Regions from separate parts of the Lysobacter fragariae genome, predicted to be linked through region 1. Evidence: predicted binding sites of a transcription regulator. Region 1 holds the regulator's gene; the other holds the start of a gene.
The links. The regulator sigma-54, encoded in region 1, starts transcription at its own class of promoters, with help from an activator protein. The targets are predictions, from matches to a motif close to TGGCACGNGCNTTGC.

Region 1 (8,717 bases):
ATGATCACCGACGCCGACGTCGTCCTGGCCCTGTCCTACTCGGGCGAAAGCGACGAGATCCTGCTGCTGCTGCCCGTGCTCAAGCGCCAGGGCAACAAGCTGATCACGATGACCGGCCGGCCCGGCTCCTCGATGGCGCGCGAGGCCGACGTCCACCTCGACGTCAGCGTGCCCGCCGAAGCCTGCCCGCTGGCGCTGGCCCCGACCTCCAGCACCACCGCCTCGCTGGCGATGGGCGATGCGCTGGCGGTGGCACTGCTGGACGCGCGCGGCTTCACCGCCGACGACTTCGCCCGTTCGCACCCGGCCGGTGCGCTCGGCCGGCGCCTGCTGCTGCACATCGCCGACGTCATGCACGCCGGCGACGACGTTCCCCGCGTGGGCGCGGACGCCACGGTCAGCGAAGCGCTGGTCGAGATGAGCCGCAAGCGGCTGGGAATGACCGCGATCGTCGACGGCGACGGCAAGCTGCTGGGCCTGTACACCGACGGCGACCTACGCCGCACGCTGGACGACGACCGCTTCGACCTGCGCGCCACCCGCATCGTCGAAGTAATGACGCGCACGCCCAAGACGATCGGTGCAGACGCCCTGGCGGTGGAGGCGGCGCAACTGATGGAAGCGCACAAGATCGGCGGATTGCTGGTCGTCGACAACGAGCACCGCGTGGTCGGCGCACTGAACATTCATGACCTGTTGCGGGCAAGAGTGGTCTAACGACACACCCTGTAGCGCTGGGCTCGCCCGGCACGCGTTCCCAACCGATGCGACGTGCCGAACAGCTCGTCGCTACAAACAAGACCCACATGCCCTACAGCCACCTCAACGACTACCCCGCCGACATCCGCGAACGCGCCCGCCGCATCAAGCTGGCGTGCTTCGATGTCGACGGCACGCTGACCGACGGCCGGCTGTACTTCGACAGCAATGGCGGGGAGATCAAGGCGTTCCACGTGCATGACGGCCAGGGCCTGGTGCTGCTGCGCAAGTCGGGCATCCATGTCGCCTTCGTCACCGCGCGCGCCAGCGCGATCGCCGAGCAGCGCGCGGGCGAACTCGGGCTGGAAGCGCATGTCGGCGTCAAGGACAAGCTCGCCTGCGTGCACGCGATCGCGACGCGGCTGGGCATCGGCCTGGACGAAGTCGCCTTCATGGGCGACGACCTGCCCGACCTGCGCGTGATGCTGCAGGTCGGCCTGTCGGTCGCCCCTACTAGCGCGCACCCGTGGGTACGCGAGCGCGTGCAGTGGCGCACGGCCGCGCACGCGGGGCACGGCGCGGCGCGCGAATTCTGCGATCTGCTGCTGGCAGCGCAGGGCCACGCCGAGGCACTGCTCGCGCAGATCACCGCAGTGGAAGGCGAACGCATCGAGGGCAAGGCATGAGCTGGCGTGGACTGGTCACGATCCTGCTGATGGTCGGCGCGGTCATCAGCGCCTGGTCGGTGTGGAAGGAGAACCGCAAGGAAGCCGTCGCCACGACCACGTCCGCGCGATCGGATTACGTACTGGTGGATTTCGAGCTGGTCTCGCTCAATCCGCAGGGCAAGGAATCTTTCACCCTGCGCGCACCGCACCTGGCCCGCGATCCGTCGAAGAAGACAATCGATGTTGCGACGCCGCTGTTCCTGATTCCGCCCGGCGCCGACAACAGCGATGCCTGGCAGGTCCGCTCCAAGTCGGCCTGGGTCAGCGAGGGAGGCGATGAAGTGCGCCTGCGCGGCAACGTCAAGGGCGTCAGCGAAGGCGCCGGCGTGCCCACCACGCTGGAGACGCAGGAGCTGAATGTTTTCCCCGAAGCCAAGCGCGCGGCCTCCCCGACCAAGGTCGTGATCACCCGACCCGGCTCTATACTGAGCGGCCGCGGCCTCAAGCTCAGCCTGGCCACGAAGAAATACTCGTTCAATTCCGAGGTCCACCACGTCTATGTCCCGAACCGCTAAGCGCACTGTCGCCAGCACTGCTGCCGTCATCGCCGCCGTGTCCCTGCTGGCCTGTGCAGGCGCGTGGGCCCGGTCCTCGGACCGTGGCCAGCAGATGGCCATCGACGCCGGCGCCACCGACGGCACGCTCGACGACCGCCAGCCGACCGTGCTGTCGCAGGGCGTGACGATCGACCAGGGTTCGCTGCATATCGAATCGGCCAGCGCCACCGTCAGCACCCGCGGTGGCGACCCGGTCCGCGCCGTTCTGACCGGCAGCCCGGTCAAGCTCAAGCAGCTGCTCGACGACGGCACGCCGATGAGCGCCACCGCGAGCCGCGTCGACTACGACCTCGTCAACGAGATCGTGATCTTCACCGGCGCGGTCAACATCGTGCAGCCGCGCGGTTCTTCGTCGGGCGAACGCTTCACCTACAACATGAAGACTGGCCAGGTCAGCGGTGGTGGCGACGGTGGTCGCGTCAAGATCCTGATCAACCCGCGCAACAAGGCGGCCGCACCTGCGAAGCCTGCCGCTACAAAGCCTGCTCCTGCCAAACCCACGCCGACCAAAAAGCCGGGAGCGAACTGATGCTGGTCGCCAAGGGCCTGCGCAAGGCCTACCGCTCGCGCGAAGTGGTCCGCGACTTCGCATTGACGCTCGACGCCGGTGAAGTCGTCGGATTGCTCGGCCCCAACGGTGCCGGCAAGACGACGTGCTTCTACATGATCGTCGGTCTGGTGCCGGCCGATCATGGCCAGATCGTCCTCGATGGCAAGGACATCACCGCCGAGCCGATGTACGCCCGCGCCAAGTACGGCGTGGGTTACCTGCCGCAGGAACCTTCGGTGTTCCGCAAGCTCAGCGTCGCCGACAACATCCGGTTGGTGCTCGAGCTGCGCAGCGACCTCAGTCGCGCGCAGGCCGAACGCGAACTGGCCAGCCTGATGGAAGAACTCCAGATCAGCCACGTCGCCGACCAGATCGGCGCGAGCCTGTCCGGCGGTGAACGCCGCCGCGTCGAAATCGCCCGCGCGCTGGCCGCCAAGCCGCGCCTGATGCTGCTGGACGAACCCTTCGCCGGCGTCGACCCGATTTCCGTCGGCGAGATCCAGCGCATCGTGCGCCATCTCAAGAACCGCGGCATCGGTGTGCTCATCACCGACCACAACGTGCGCGAGACGCTGGGCATCTGCGACCGCGCCTACATCCTCAACGAAGGTGCCGTGCTGGCACAGGGCGCACCCGACGCACTGCTGGCCAACCCGGATGTGCGTCGCGTCTACCTGGGCGACACATTCCGCCTGTGACATCGGTCCCGGAACCTGTCCGGGGCAAAAAATCCAGCATCGACGCACCGTGCAACGCGGTGCATGATGGCCGTGCCCTACCGGCCGTCGGTACCCCCGGACCACGTTCGAAACACTCATGAAGCCCCGCCTCCAGGCCTCGCTAGGACAGCAGCTGGTGATGACGCCGCAGTTGCGTCAGGCCATACGCCTGCTGCAGCTGTCCGCGGCCGAACTCGAAACCGAGATCGCTGAAGCGGTCGAGAGCAATCCGTTGCTGGACTGGACCGAAACCGGCGGCGCCGGCGATGGCCAAGACACGCCCGCTACGGGTGAACCGGTGGCCGAACCGTCGTTCGAGACCCTGCCCCCCGGCGAGACCGAGGCTGACTGGGGCCCTGGCGATGGCGAAGCCTGGTACGAACGCACCGGCCCTGCCGACATGGACGAGGACGTCCCCGGCGCCGACCAGGTCGCCGAAGACGAGACCCTGCACGACCACCTCCTGTGGCAGCTGCACCTCAGCCCGTTGTCGCCGCGCGATCGCATCATCGGCGTCACCCTGATCGAGGCCATCGAAGACGACGGTTACCTGCGCGAATCGCTGGAAAGCATCGCCGACACGCTCGGCCCGCAGGTCACCGCCGGCGTCGACGAGATCCTGACCGTGCTCCACCAGGTGCAGCGCTTTGATCCGGTCGGCACCGGTGCGCGCACGCTGGGCGAATGCCTGCGCCTGCAACTGGCGACGCTGCCCGACGACACCCCCGGCAAGGCCCTGGCGCACACGCTGGCGAACGGACCGCTGGAGCGCCTGCCACGCGTGGGTGCGGCGGGCCTTGCGGCGGAGATGAAGCTCGATGCCTGTGAGGTCGAAGTCGCCGTGCAGCTACTGCGTTCGCTCGACCCCAAACCCGGCCTGCAGGTGGGCGCGATCACCAATGACACCTACGTCGCGCCGGACGTGGTGATCTGGCGCCAGCACGGCCTCTGGCGCGTGGCGCTGGCCGACAGCATGCGTCCGCGCATCAGCATCCATCGCGGCTACGAAGGCATGATCCGCCATGCCAGCACCTCCGATGCCAACTACCTGCGCGGGCACCTGCAGGAGGCGCGCTGGCTGCTCAAGAGCCTGGAAGCCCGCGGCGAGACCCTGCTCAAGGTGATGCGTTGCCTGTTGCACCAGCAGGCGGCGTTCCTGGAGTTCGGCGACAGCGCGCTGCGCCCGCTGACCCTGCGCGAAGTCGCCGCGGAAATCGGCCTGCACGAATCCACTGTCTCGCGCGCCGTTTCGCGCAAGTACGCGCGTACACCGCGGGGCACCGTGCCGTTGCGCTCGTTCTTCGCGTCGGGGATCGATACCGGCGCCGGCGGCGAAGCCTCCAGCACCGCCATCCAGGCAATGATCCGCCAGCTGATCGACGCCGAAAATCCACGCAAACCGCTCTCCGACGCGCGCCTGGCCGAGTCCCTCAAGGCCACCGGCGTCCCCGTCGCCCGCCGCACCGTCGCAAAGTACCGCGAGGCGATGAGCATTCCGTCCTCACAGGACCGCATGCGGATATAGGGCGGGTCTCGACCCGCCATCAAGACACGCTGTGACGCGTCCCGCCGCGCCGCCGTGTTTGCCCATCGCGCGCAGTCCGTTACGCCCGCGAAAACGGGAGCAGGCGGGTCAAGACCCGCCCTACGCTGTCATATTGCAGGCCTGCGCCACCCGACGAACGGCACCGCCCCGCCAACGGTTGCGATCCATCGCCTCCGCCGCCTGCAACGCAACGGGATCGACTTCCGCCGGCCACGGTCCGACCGCCGATCCGTGCAGGCTGGCCGTTGCGCGGAAATGGCGACTTTTTCACCGCCTTGCTGGCCGGAAACGCAATTTTGCGTATCGTCCATTCAGTCGCCCATCCGCGCATTGCCACCCACAAAAAATAGGCGTTGAATGGGGTCACCCGTAACCAGTGATGTCAGGAGGTCAACGATGCGCATCGAAACCCACGGCCAGCAGATCGAAGTTACGGGCGCGCTGCGCGATTACGTCGAAAGCAAGCTGGCGCGACTCAAGCGCCATTTCGACCAGCCCTTCGATGTGCGCACCCAGCTGAGCCTGGACAAACCCGATCACAAGGCCGAGGCGACCATCACCATCTCCGGCCGCGTCCTCCACGCAGACGCCGCCGCCATCGACATGTACGCAGCGATCGACCTGCTCGCCGACAAGCTCGACCGCCTGCTGATGAAGCACAAGGAAAAGATCGTCGACCACCATCGCGGCGAGAGCCTCGCCCGTAGCGGCGAAGTCGGCTGAGGGCACCGCCCTCGCAAACCATGCCAGCACCAACGCCGCTCCGCAGCGCCCGTTTCCCGTCACCGGTATCCTTGGCAATCCGGTCACGACACGGGGCAGGCGGGGCGGCGGCATGAACCTGAGCATCAGCGCGGCACAACTGTTCGAACAACAACGCGAAAAGCTCGACCTGCGCTGGCTCGCGGGCGAGAAGGTCGGCACCCGGCGCATCCTGGAAGCCGTCGACACCGTGGCCCGGCGACCGTCGCTGGCGGGCTACCTCAACATCATCTATCCCAACAAGGTGCAGATCCTGGGCACCGAGGAACTGGCGTGGCTGGACGCGCTGGATCCGCGCCAGCGCTGGGACACCATCGTCAAGCTGATCGACTACCGCCCGCTGGCGCTGGTGATCAGCAAGGGCCAGTCCTGCCCCGACGACCTGCGCCGCCTCGCCGAGGAAAGCGAAACGCCGTTGTGGAGCTCGCCGCGCCGCGGCCATGAACTGCTGAACCACCTCCAGTACCACCTCGCGCGCAAGCTGGCGCCGCGGATCACGCTGCACGGCGTGTTCATGGAGATCTATTCGATCGGCGTGCTGATCACCGGCGAGTCCGGCGCCGGCAAGAGCGAACTGGCGCTGGAACTGGTCACGCGCGGCCATCGCCTGGTCGCCGACGATGCGCCGGAGTTCACCCAGATCGCGCCCGACGTGCTCGATGGCGCCTGCCCGGACCTGCTGCAGGACCTGCTGGAAGTGCGCGGACTGGGCGTACTGAACGTGCGCCAGATGTTCGGCGACACGTCGGTGAAGAAGAACAAGTACCTGCGGCTGATCGTGCACCTGACCAAGCCGGCGCTGGAACCACAGCCGGCCGGCATGGAGCGGTTGACCGGCGACCTGGGTTCGCGCCGCGTGCTGGACCTGGACGTACCGATGATCACCCTGCCCGTCATGCCCGGCCGCAACCTCGCGGTGCTGACCGAAGCCGCGGCGCGCACGCACATCCTGCGCGCGAAGGGCGTGGACCCGGCGGCGGCATTCATGGCGCGGCACAGCCATTTTCTCGAACGCGCCGAATAGCACGCCAACCCGCACCGCGCGACCAACGGACGATCGTCACGTGAACCATCCGGACACTCCCATCCTCGTGATCGTCAGCGGCATGTCCGGTTCGGGCAAGTCGGTGGCGCTGAACACCTTCGAAGACCTCGGCTACTACTGCGTCGACAACCTGCCGGCGCAACTGCTGCCCGGGTTCGTGCAGAGCGTGGCCGATGGCGACAGTCCTCCCGAGCGCCTGGCCGTCGGCATCGATGTGCGCGGCCGCAGCGACCTGTCAAACCTGCCGCAATGGCTGTCGGCGGTGGGCGCGCTGGGCCTGGATCCCAAGCTCCTGTACTTCGAGAGCAGCGAGGAAGTCCTGCTGCGTCGTTACGCCGACACGCGCCGCCGCCATCCGCTCAGCCACCTGGGACTGGTGCTGGCCGATGCGATCGCGCTGGAACGCCAGGCGTTGAAATCGCTGCGCCAGATCGCCGACGTCGTCATCGACACCAGCGCGATGAACGTGCACCAGCTGCGCCGGCAGGTCATCACCGATTTCGCCGCGGGCCTGGATTCGGCGCCGACGCTGCTGTTCGAATCGTTCGCGTACCGCAAGGGCGTGCCGGCGGATGCGGACTTCGTGCTCGACGCACGCGTGCTGCCCAATCCGCACTGGAACCCGGAACTTCGCCCGCTTTCCGGCCGCGACGCCGGCGTGCGTGAATTCCTGGACGCCCAGCCCGAAGTCGCCCAGTACGTGGAGCAGATCAGCCAGTTCCTCGACACCTGGCTGCCACGGCTGCGTTCGGACACCCGCAGCTACGTGACGGTCGCCTTCGGTTGCACCGGCGGACGGCATCGCTCGGTGTACCTCGCCGAGCGCCTGGCGCAGCACGCGCGGCAACAAGGCTGGGACGAAGTCGCGGTGCATCATCGCGAGCTGGACTGAGAGGCGGCCAGCCGCACCGCGCTTCGCGAACGCTTGAACTGCCGCCGGAACGCTGGCGGCTGAAGCCGCCAGCGAGGCGCGTATCGCGCCGTCGATCGCACAACCCGATCGCACATGCCCGCCCCTGCTTCCTGACCGTAACCCGGCTCTGTTAAGTTGCAAGGCATGACTGTCGGCGTCCTGCTCATCACCCACGAAGGCATCGGCACGGCCCTGCTGGCCGTGGCGACGCGGCTGCTGCGCAACCTGCCCCTGCCGACCGCGGTGCTGGAAGTTCCCTTCGACGGCGACCCCGATGCCCTGTTGCCGCAGGCCAGTGCCGCGCTGCGCAAGGTCGACCGTGGCGAGGGCGTGCTGGTGCTCACCGACCTGTACGGCGCCACGCCCAGCAACCTTGCGGCGAAAGTCGCGCGGCTGGGCACGCCGGTGCATCGGGTGTCCGCGCTCAGCCTGCCGATGCTGCTGCGGGTGATGAACTACCCCGAGCAGGACCTGGACGAGCTGCCTGCCGTCGCGGCGGCGGGCGCGCGCAATGGCGTGATCGTGGACGAAGCCTGAGGACTACCGGAAGAACGACGATGATCGAACGCGACCTCACCGTCACCAACCGCCTGGGCCTGCATGCGCGCGCCACCGCCAAGCTGGTGCAACTGCTGTCCGCCTATCGCAGCACCACGACGCTGACCGCGCGCGGCCGCGAAGTGAATGCCAAGAGCATCATGGGCGTGATGCTGCTCGCCGCCGGCCAGGGCAGCCAGGTGAAGCTGCGCGTGGAAGGCGAGGACGAAGCCGCCACCGCCGATGCGGTGTGTGCATTGTTCGAACGCCGCTTCGACGAGGACGCATGAGGAACGAGTTCCTCGGCCATGGCGCCTCGCGCGGCAGTGCGCTGGGGCGCGCCCGCGTTCGTTTGCCGCACCAGCTCGACGTCGCCGAGGAACACGTCAAGGAAAGCGAGGTCGAAGCCGAACGCGCCCGCCTGCAGCGCGCGATCGACACCGTCCGCGTTGAGATGCACGCACTGCGCCAGCGCCTGCACGGCGCGCTCGCGCAGGAAATCGGCGAGTTCCTCGACCTGCATGCGCTGCTGCTCGACGACCCGGAACTGCTGCACGGCCTGGACACCCTGATCCGCACCGGCCGCTACACCGCCGACTACGCCCTGCGCCTGCAGCGCGACCGCATCGCCGCGGTGTTCGCCGGCATGGACGATCCCTAC
Region 2 (8,717 bases), on a different contig from region 1:
TCGTCTGCATCAGCGCCGAAACCTGCAGCGAGTCGCCTTGCTGCGCGTAGCCACCGCTGATGCGGTTGCAGCCGCCACCGATGGCGATGCGGCCGCCGGCGAATTCCACCCGCAACGGCCGCGCCGGTAACGGTTGCAGCGCTGCGATGCCCTGGCCGTTGCGATCGCTGGCGCGCACCAGCGACCAGGCCTGCCCTTCCAGCGTGGGACGCGCCGCGTGCGTCGGCGCGCCAGTCGCGTCGCCGCCGGGCGTGGCTTCGCCGCTGCCGGATGCGGTGGTGCACGCCACCAGCAGCGCAGTGGCGAAGGCGGCAGTCAGTCGGGGCATCAGCATCGTCATGGCTCCGTGGTTTTGTCGCGACGATAGCCGCAAGCGCGCGCCGCGGCGATGAAGGCACGGCGACGCGGAACCGTCAGCCGCCGTTGGGCACCAGCAACAGCAGCGCCACGCCCACCGCGACGCGATACACCGCGAAGGCGGTGAACCGATGGCTGCGGATGTAGTGCAGCAGCCATTTCACCGCGACGAACGCAGTCAGCGCCGACGCGACGAACGCCACGCCCAGCACCGCCCAGTCCTCCGGCGCGGCCTGCGGGTCGCCCGCCATTTCCAGCAGTTCGTACGCGGTGGCGGCGAACATCGTCGGGATGCCGACCAGGAACGCGAATTCCGTCGCCGCCGCGCGGCTGGTGGTGCCGGCGAGGAGGGCGACGAAGATCGTCGCGGCCGAGCGCGACGTCCCCGGGAACACGCCCGCAACCACCTGCGCCAGACCGACCAGCAGGGCGACCGTCCACGTGATCGCCTCGCGTTCGCCCAACACGGCCGCGCGCTTGGCGGCGAAGTGTTCGGCGCCGACCATCCACACCGCGCCGACGATCAGCGCCCAAGCCACCGGGTCGACCGTGTCGGGCAGCTGGAAGCCGAGCTTCTTCACGATCACGCCCAGCACCGCGGTGACGCCAAACGCGACCGCGAGCTTGCCGGCGTAGTCGCGGCTCGCGTGATCGCTGAAAAAGCCCGTTGCCAGCTGCCACAGCCGCTGCCGGTAGACCACCACCACCGCGAGGATCGCGCCGGCCTGGATGGCGACGTTGAACAGGTCGCTGCGCTGCCCGAGCCAGCGCTCGGCGATCAGCAGGTGCCCAGTGCTGGAGATCGGCAGGAACTCGGTGATGCCTTCGATGATGCCCAGCAGCAGGGCGGCAAGCAGGTCGACGAGAGCGGGGTCGGTCATGAAGCGGGCTCAGGAGGGATGTCGGTGTCACGGGAACCGGCGCAAGCTGCACCGCCGGACCTGACGCAAGCGGCAAGGGTAGCGGCCGGCCGCAATCGCGACCAGATGCACCATTCAGGTGCGCCACGGTTGCGTGCGACGCAAAATGGTGCAGTTTGCGATTGCCAAGCCACTCTACTCCAATTGAATCAATTGGTTAGGGGCGCAAAAACGTTGGCACGCCGCTTGCGTAACAGACTTCGTCCCGCTTCAAACCTTCGCCATCCACACCTCCCGGAGCCGCCATGTCGATCGAGAACATCGAAAAACTCATCAAGGACCACAAGGTCGAATTCGTCGACCTGCGCTTCGCCGACATGCGCGGCGTGCAGCACCACGTGACCTTCCCCAAGTCGATCATCGAGCCGGGGCTGTTCGAAGACGGCAAGATGTTCGACGGTTCGTCGATCTCCGGCTGGAAGGGCATCAACGAGTCCGACATGGTGCTGCTGCCCGACCCGTCGACCGCGTTCCTGGATCCGTTCACCGCCGATCCGACCCTGGTGCTGACCTGCGACATCCTCGACCCGGCGACCATGCAGGCCTACTCGCGCGATCCGCGCGGCGTCGCCAAGCGCGCCGAGGCCTACCTGAAGTCCACCGGCATCGCCGACCAGGCGTTCTTCGGTCCGGAACCGGAATTCTTCATCTTCGACAGCGTCCGTTTCGCCAATGAAATGGGCCACACCTTCTTCCACGTCGATTCCGAAGAAGCGCATTGGAACTCCGGTCGCGACTACGACGGCCGCAACACCGGCTACCGTCCGATGGTGAAGGGCGGTTACTTCCCGGTCGCCCCGCTGGACTCGCTGCACGACATCCGCGCCGAGATGTGCAAGACGCTGGAACAGGTCGGCATCGAAGTCGAAGTGCACCACCACGAAGTCGCCAATGCCGGCCAGTGCGAGATCGGCACCAAGTTCAGCTCGCTGACCAAGAAGGCCGACGACCTGCTGACGATGAAGTACATCATCAAGAACGTCGCCCACCGCAACGGCAAGACCGCGACGTTCATGCCCAAGCCCATCGTCGGCGACAACGGCAGCGGCATGCACGTGCACCAGTCGCTCGCCAAGGGCGGCGTCAACCTGTTCTCCGGCGACGGCTACGGCGGCCTGTCGCAGATGGCGCTGTGGTACATCGGCGGCATCTTCAAGCACGCCCGCGCGATCAATGCGTTCGCCAACTCGACCACCAACAGCTACAAGCGCCTGGTGCCGGGTTACGAAGCGCCGGTGATGCTGGCCTACTCGGCGAGCAACCGTTCGGCGTCGTGCCGCATTCCGTACGTCGCCAACCCGAAGGCGCGCCGCATCGAGATCCGCTTCCCCGATCCGATGAACACCGGCTACCTGATCTTCGCCGCGCTGATGATGGCCGGCCTGGACGGCATCAAGAACCAGATCGACCCGGGCGCACCGAGCGACAAGGACCTGTACGACCTGCCGCCGGAAGAAGAGAAGGGCATCCCGACCGTGTGCCACTCGCTGGACCAGGCGCTGGAAGCGCTGGACAAGGACCGCGACTTCCTCAAGGCCGGTGGCGTGTTCACCGACGACTTCATCGATGGCTACATCGCGCTGAAGATGAAGGAAGTCACCGCGTTCCGCGCCGCGACCCACCCGCTGGAATACCAGCTGTACTACACGATCTAACCGCCTGCAGTCGTCAACACGCTCCCCGCGCATGCGTCGCGGGAGCGCGCAGCAAACGCCCCGTGGCCCGCGCCATGGGGCGTGTTCCGGGCCCGCAGCACGAGCGCCACCGGCGCGAATTGCCTTGTTGTTGACGTCTCCAACAACAACAGCACGACAAGGCGGCTGAAGGCCCCGTCCCGGCGCACCGCGCACGGGCGAAGCGACACCTGCAACACGACGTCGCAACACTCCCGCAGTAACCAGGAACGACTGTGGCGCCCGCGAGGGCGCACGGGCAGTCGCGCGCCTGGACTGCGTAGGCCAGGTATCCGGAGCGCTACCGAAGGGAAGCACGCAACACGCACCACGAAGCCATTGACCGGGGAGGGGCCACCAACCATGAGAGGCCTTGAGTCATGTCGCATCGTTACTACGCAGTTGCCCGTTCCACCGTAGCCGCAGCATCCGCTTCCACTGTCGTGCCTGCAGTGCCCGTCGTCATGACCCGCGCCGCCAAAGCGCTGACGACGACCATCGCCGTGACCCTGCTCTTCCTCGTTGCCACGAGTGAGGCGAACGCTGGCACGTCCGGTTCGGTGACGCTCGCCAGCGATTACGTCTTCCGTGGCGTCTCGCAAACCAACCAGGAACCCGCGTTGCAGGCGGGCCTGGAATACGCGGCCGACAGCGGCCTGTACGTCGGCACCTGGGGCAGCAACATCAGCTGGCTGTCCGATCTCACCGCCGCCGGCATTCCGGTGTCGAGCAGTCTTGAGCTCGATGTCTACGGCGGCTATCGCGGCAAGTTCAGTGACAAGGTTGCCTTCGACGTCGGCGCGATCTACTACGCGTATCCCGGCGATTTCCCCTCCGGCTTCAACAGCGCCGACACCGCCGAGCTCTACGTCGGCGTCACCGCGGGCCCGTTCGCCCACACCACGCTGGGTGCGAAGTACTCCTACGCCGTCACCGACCTGTTCGGCTACGCCGCCTCCGACGGCAGCGGCTACCTGGACCTCAACGCCAACTGGGAATTCGTGCCCACCTGGACGCTCAACGTCCATGGCGGAAAGCAGTGGGTCGAGAACAACGACGTCGCCGAATACGCCGAATGGAAGGTGGGCGTGACCAAGGGCTTCGACAACGGTTTCTCCGCGGCGCTGGCGTACTCCGACACCGACGCCGACCAGCCGTTCTACACCAACGCCTACGGCAACAAGCTGGCCGGCGAGACGGTGCTGCTGACGATCACGAAAACGTTCTGAGCGGTTTCCCTGCACACGCTCCAATCACGCGTTCACGCAATCACGCACAGCAAAACCACGCAACAGCAAAACCATGGGAGCCGATCGATGAAACTGATCACCGCGATCATCCGTCCGTTCAAGCTCGACGAGGTGCGCGAAGCACTCACCGACGTCGGCGTATCGGGCATCACTGTCACCGAGGTCAAGGGCTTCGGTCGACAGAAGGGACATACCGAGCTGTACCGCGGCGCCGAGTACGTCGTCGATTTCCTGCCCAAGCTCAAGGTGGAATGCGCGGTCACGGAAGCCGCGCTGGAAGCGGCGCTGGAGGCGGTCGCCAACGCCGCGCGGACCGGCAAGGTCGGCGACGGCAAGATCTTCGTACAGGCACTCGAACGCACGGTGCGCATCCGCACCGGCGAGCTCGATGACGACGCCCTCTGACCCCAAGCGAGATTCGACATGCATACGATGACGATCGAACCCCGCGAACGCGGGAAAATGATGGATAACAACACGACGACGCGCATCAGGACGATGCTGCGCCGATGCGCGCTGGGCATCGCGGCCGGGGTCGCGGCAGGATTAGCGCCGCTGGCCGCATTCGCGCAGGAAGCCGCGCCCGCACCGGTGGCGAACAAGGGCGACATCGCCTGGTTGCTGGTGTGCTCGGCGCTGGTCATCTTCATGACCTTGCCGGGACTGGCGCTGTTCTATGGCGGCCTGGTGCGCGGCAAGAACGTGCTGTCGGTGCTGATGCAGTGCCTGCTGGTGTTCTCGCTGGTGGCGGTGTTGTGGGTGCTGTACGGCTATTCGCTGGCGTTCACCGGCGGCAACGCGTTCATCGGCGGCTGGGACCGGTTGTTCGCGAACGGGCTCACCGCCAGCGCGATGGCGGCGACGTTCACCAAGGGCGTCTACATCCCGGAACTGGTGTTCTTCGTGTTCCAGGGCGCGTTCGCGTGCATCACCTGCGCACTGATCGTCGGTGCGTTCGCGGAACGGGTGAAGTTCGCCGGCGTGCTGGTGTTCACCGTGCTGTGGTTCACCTTCGCCTATGCGCCGATGGCGCACATGGTGTGGTTCTTCCCGGGCCCGGATGCGTTCACCAGCAATGACGCGGTGCCGGGCGTGCTGGCGCAATCGGGTTATCTGTTCGCCAAGGGCGCGCTGGATTTCGCCGGCGGTACCGTGGTGCACATCAACGCGGCTGTCGCCGGCCTGGTCGGCGCCTACGTCATCGGCAAGCGCGTGGGCTACGGCCGCGAGGCGATCAAGCCGCACAACCTGACGCAGACGATGGTGGGTGCCTCGATCCTGTGGTTCGGCTGGTTCGGCTTCAACGCCGGCTCCGCGCTGGAAGCCAATGCGGTGGCCGCGCAGGCCTTCGTCAACACGTTCCTCGCGACCGCCGCCGCGGTGCTGGGCTGGACCACGGTGGAATGGATCGGCAAGGGTAAGCCGTCGATGCTCGGTGCGGCCTCGGGGGCGGTCGCGGGCCTGGTCGCGATCACGCCAGCCGCCGGCTTCGTCGGTCTGTGCGGTGCGTTGGTCATCGGTGCGCTCGCCGGCGTGGTGTGCCTGTGGGGCGTGAGCGGGTTGAAGCGATTGCTCGGCGCGGACGACGCACTGGATGTGTTCGGTGTGCACGGCCTCGGCGGCATTCTTGGCGCGCTGCTGACCGGCGTGTTCGCTTCGCCGAAACTCGGCGGCGCCGGCATCTGGGATTACGTCACCGAAACCGCGCTGCCGGATTACGACATCGCGGCGCAGCTGTGGATCCAGGCGCAGGGCGTGCTGGTGACGGTGGCGTTGTCGGGCAGCGTCGCGCTGGTGGCCTTCCTGATCGTGAAGTACACCGTCGGCCTGCGCGTCAACGAGGAATCCGAGCGCGAAGGCCTCGACATCTCCTCGCATGGCGAAACCGCGTACGAGAACTGAGCGGCGCGGCGTCCGCGTGGCCGGCCCGGTCGGGCCGGTCGCCGGGCACCGTTCGTCGGGCAGTCCGGTTGCAGGCGACCGGGCTGCCCGATCCGGCGCGTTGGATGGATTAGGCCAACACGAAGGAGCGGGACGTCATGGACGATCGCGAGCTGCAGCGCCGCTTGCAGGGCTTCGACTTCTATCGGGGTCCCCTTTCCGGCACCGTCGACCGGGCCACCCTCGACGCGATAGCCGGTTTCCTCAACAACGGTCGGGTGCCGGTGCCGCCCGGATGGTCAAAGGCGCGCCGGGTTCTGGCCGCGAAGCAGCTCGTGTGTCGCCACGACCAGATCGAAGTCGGCGCGATCGATGGCCTGGATGGACCGCAGACCCGCCACGCGTTCGCGGTGTATGCCGATCGGCTCGACGGTGGCGGACAGGCGCGGATCCCGGAACGCGACATCGAACCGGCGACAGCCGAGCCGGCGACCGCGCCGACGACCTGGCCGCGCCAGCGCGACATCGAGGCGTTCTATGGGCCCAAGGGCGTGAACCAGGTGCGCCTGCAACTCCCGTTCCCGATGCGCCTGGCCTGGGACACTTCCTACGTCGTGAACGGCTTCTCCATCCATCGCAAGGCGCATGCCTCGGCCCTGCGCTGCTTCGGTGCAATCGAGAGGAATTACAGCGCGACACGCCGGCGCGAGCTCGGCCTGGACCTGTTTGGTGGCTGCCTGAATGTCCGGCGGATGCGCGGCGGCGAGAGCTGGTCCATGCACTCGTGGGGCATCGCCATCGATTTCGATCCGGACCGCAACGGCCTGCATTCCACCCGCGATACCGCACGCCTGGCGCGCCCGGACTGCGACGCCTTCTGGAAGATCTGGGAGGACGAGGGCTGGGTGTCGCTGGGCCGCACCCGCAACTACGACTGGATGCACATCCAGGCGGCGCGTCTCTAGCGACCCGGCTTCGGGCGATCGGCGCCGGCCAGTCCCACGCATTGCACTAAGATGGTGCAATGCCACTTCCTCCGCCCGATCTGGACGCCTTGGCCACCCCCCTGGCGTGGACCGACGCCGCGGGCGCCGTGTCCGGGAGCAATCCGGCGTTTGCGCACTGGCTGGGCGTCAGCATCCGTCGCCTGCCGGGATTGCCGCTGGCTTCGCTCGAGGCCGGCGGCCGCGTGCTGGCCGGCGTGCTGTCGGGGTCCGATCGCGACGCCGTCCGCTTGCGCCACCTGGCCGTGGCTTTCCCGGGGCAAGGCGAAGTGCGTTTCGCTGATCTCACCCTGACCCGCTGGGGCGGCGGCTGGCTGGTGGAGGCTCATCCGGTCGACGAATTTCCCGGCGAAGACCCGGCACTGGCGCTGCCGTCCGCGCTTGCCGCCGCGCTCAAGGGCATGGCGCACGAGCTGCGCAATCCGCTCGCGGGGCTGAAGGGTGCGGCGCAACTGCTGGCCAGGCGGATCGATGCCAGCACCGCCGAGGGCGAAGACTCGCGTGAACTGGTCGAGCTGATCGATGCCGAAGTCGCGCGCCTGACCGCGCTGATCGACCGCCTGCTCTCGCCCACGCCGGCACGCCCGCACGAGCCGCTCAACATCCACGCCGTGCTCGAACGCGTGCTGCGCCTGGCCGAAGCCGACGCCGGCTGGGCGGTGAAACTCGCACGCGACTACGACCCCAGCCTGCCCGACGTGACCGGCGACGCCGACCGCCTGACCCAGGCAGCATGGAACCTGGTGCGCAACGCGATCGAAGCCGGCGCGGTCAACGTCACCCTGCGTACCCGCGCCGAACATGGCGCGCGCATCGGCGACGACCCGCATTCGCTCGCGCTGCGTTTGGAAATCATCGACGACGGCCGCGGCGTGCCTGAAGAATTGGCCGAGCGCGTGTTCATGCCACTGGTGACCGGGCGCGCCGAGGGTTCGGGGCTGGGCCTGGCGCTCGCGCAGACGGTGGCGCGCGAGCACCGCGGTTCGCTGTCGTATCGCTCGCGGCCCGGGCACACCGTATTCACGCTGCTGCTGCCGATGGCGATCGAGAACAACCGCGGCGAAGCCGTCCGCGAAGAAGGCACCGACGATGAAGGCAGCCACGAATGACGCCTGACGCCCGCATCTGGATCGTCGATGACGACCGCGCCGTCCGCTTCGTGCTCGCCACCGCGCTGCGCGATGCCGGGTATGCCGTCGACGCCTTCGAGAGCGCCGCCGACGCGTTGGCCGCGCTGCGCACGCGGGAAGCGCCCGCACTCCTGTTCACCGACGTGCGCATGCCCGGCGACGACGGCCTGGTGCTGCTCGAGAAGCTCAAGGCGTCCCATCCCGCGCTGCCGGTGATCGTGATGAGCGCCTATACCGATGTCGCCAGCACCGCCGGCGCCTTCCGTGGTGGCGCGCACGAGTTCATGTCCAAGCCCTTCGACCTGGACGACGCGGTGGCGCTGGCCGGTCGCGCCCTGCCTTTGCGTATTGATTCATTGCCCGCACAGGGAAGTGTGGGTATGGGTTCCGGGTCCGCGCCTGACCAGGCGGCGCCAGCGGTCACGGATCCCACCGCATCGGATCTCCCCGCGTCGGCCCAGCTGATTGGCGACACGCCCGCGATGCGTGCGTTGTTCCGCGC

Region 2: glnA (type I glutamate--ammonia ligase) is a predicted target of sigma-54. The motif match lies at 1,453-1,467, and genes of this name have one in related genera.

Annotation. Positions count from the first base shown of each region.
Region 1 covers NZ_BAAGXP010000001.1:113,414-122,130, forward strand. Annotated here, with positions in the region: gene ACYVD7_RS00545 (KpsF/GutQ family sugar-phosphate isomerase) at 1-717, shown strand, start outside; gene ACYVD7_RS00550 (KdsC family phosphatase) at 807-1,385, shown strand; gene lptC (LPS export ABC transporter periplasmic protein LptC) at 1,382-1,942, shown strand; gene lptA (lipopolysaccharide transport periplasmic protein LptA) at 1,926-2,513, shown strand; gene lptB (LPS export ABC transporter ATP-binding protein) at 2,513-3,232, shown strand; gene ACYVD7_RS00570 (RNA polymerase factor sigma-54) at 3,351-4,778, shown strand; gene hpf (ribosome hibernation-promoting factor, HPF/YfiA family) at 5,196-5,522, shown strand; gene hprK (HPr(Ser) kinase/phosphatase) at 5,635-6,585, shown strand; gene rapZ (RNase adapter RapZ) at 6,653-7,498, shown strand; gene ACYVD7_RS00590 (PTS sugar transporter subunit IIA) at 7,664-8,056, shown strand; gene ACYVD7_RS00595 (HPr family phosphocarrier protein) at 8,077-8,346, shown strand; gene ptsP (phosphoenolpyruvate--protein phosphotransferase) at 8,343-8,717, shown strand, end outside.
Region 2 covers NZ_BAAGXP010000011.1:74,724-83,440, reverse strand. Annotated here, with positions in the region: gene ACYVD7_RS11290 (META domain-containing protein) at 1-334, opposite strand, end outside; gene ACYVD7_RS11285 (undecaprenyl-diphosphate phosphatase) at 414-1,238, opposite strand; gene glnA (type I glutamate--ammonia ligase) at 1,523-2,932, shown strand; gene ACYVD7_RS11275 (TorF family putative porin) at 3,415-4,179, shown strand; gene ACYVD7_RS11270 (P-II family nitrogen regulator) at 4,267-4,605, shown strand; gene ACYVD7_RS11265 (ammonium transporter) at 4,699-6,102, shown strand; gene ACYVD7_RS11260 (M15 family metallopeptidase) at 6,240-7,046, shown strand; gene ACYVD7_RS11255 (two-component system sensor histidine kinase NtrB) at 7,106-8,194, shown strand; gene ntrC (nitrogen regulation protein NR(I)) at 8,191-8,717, shown strand, end outside.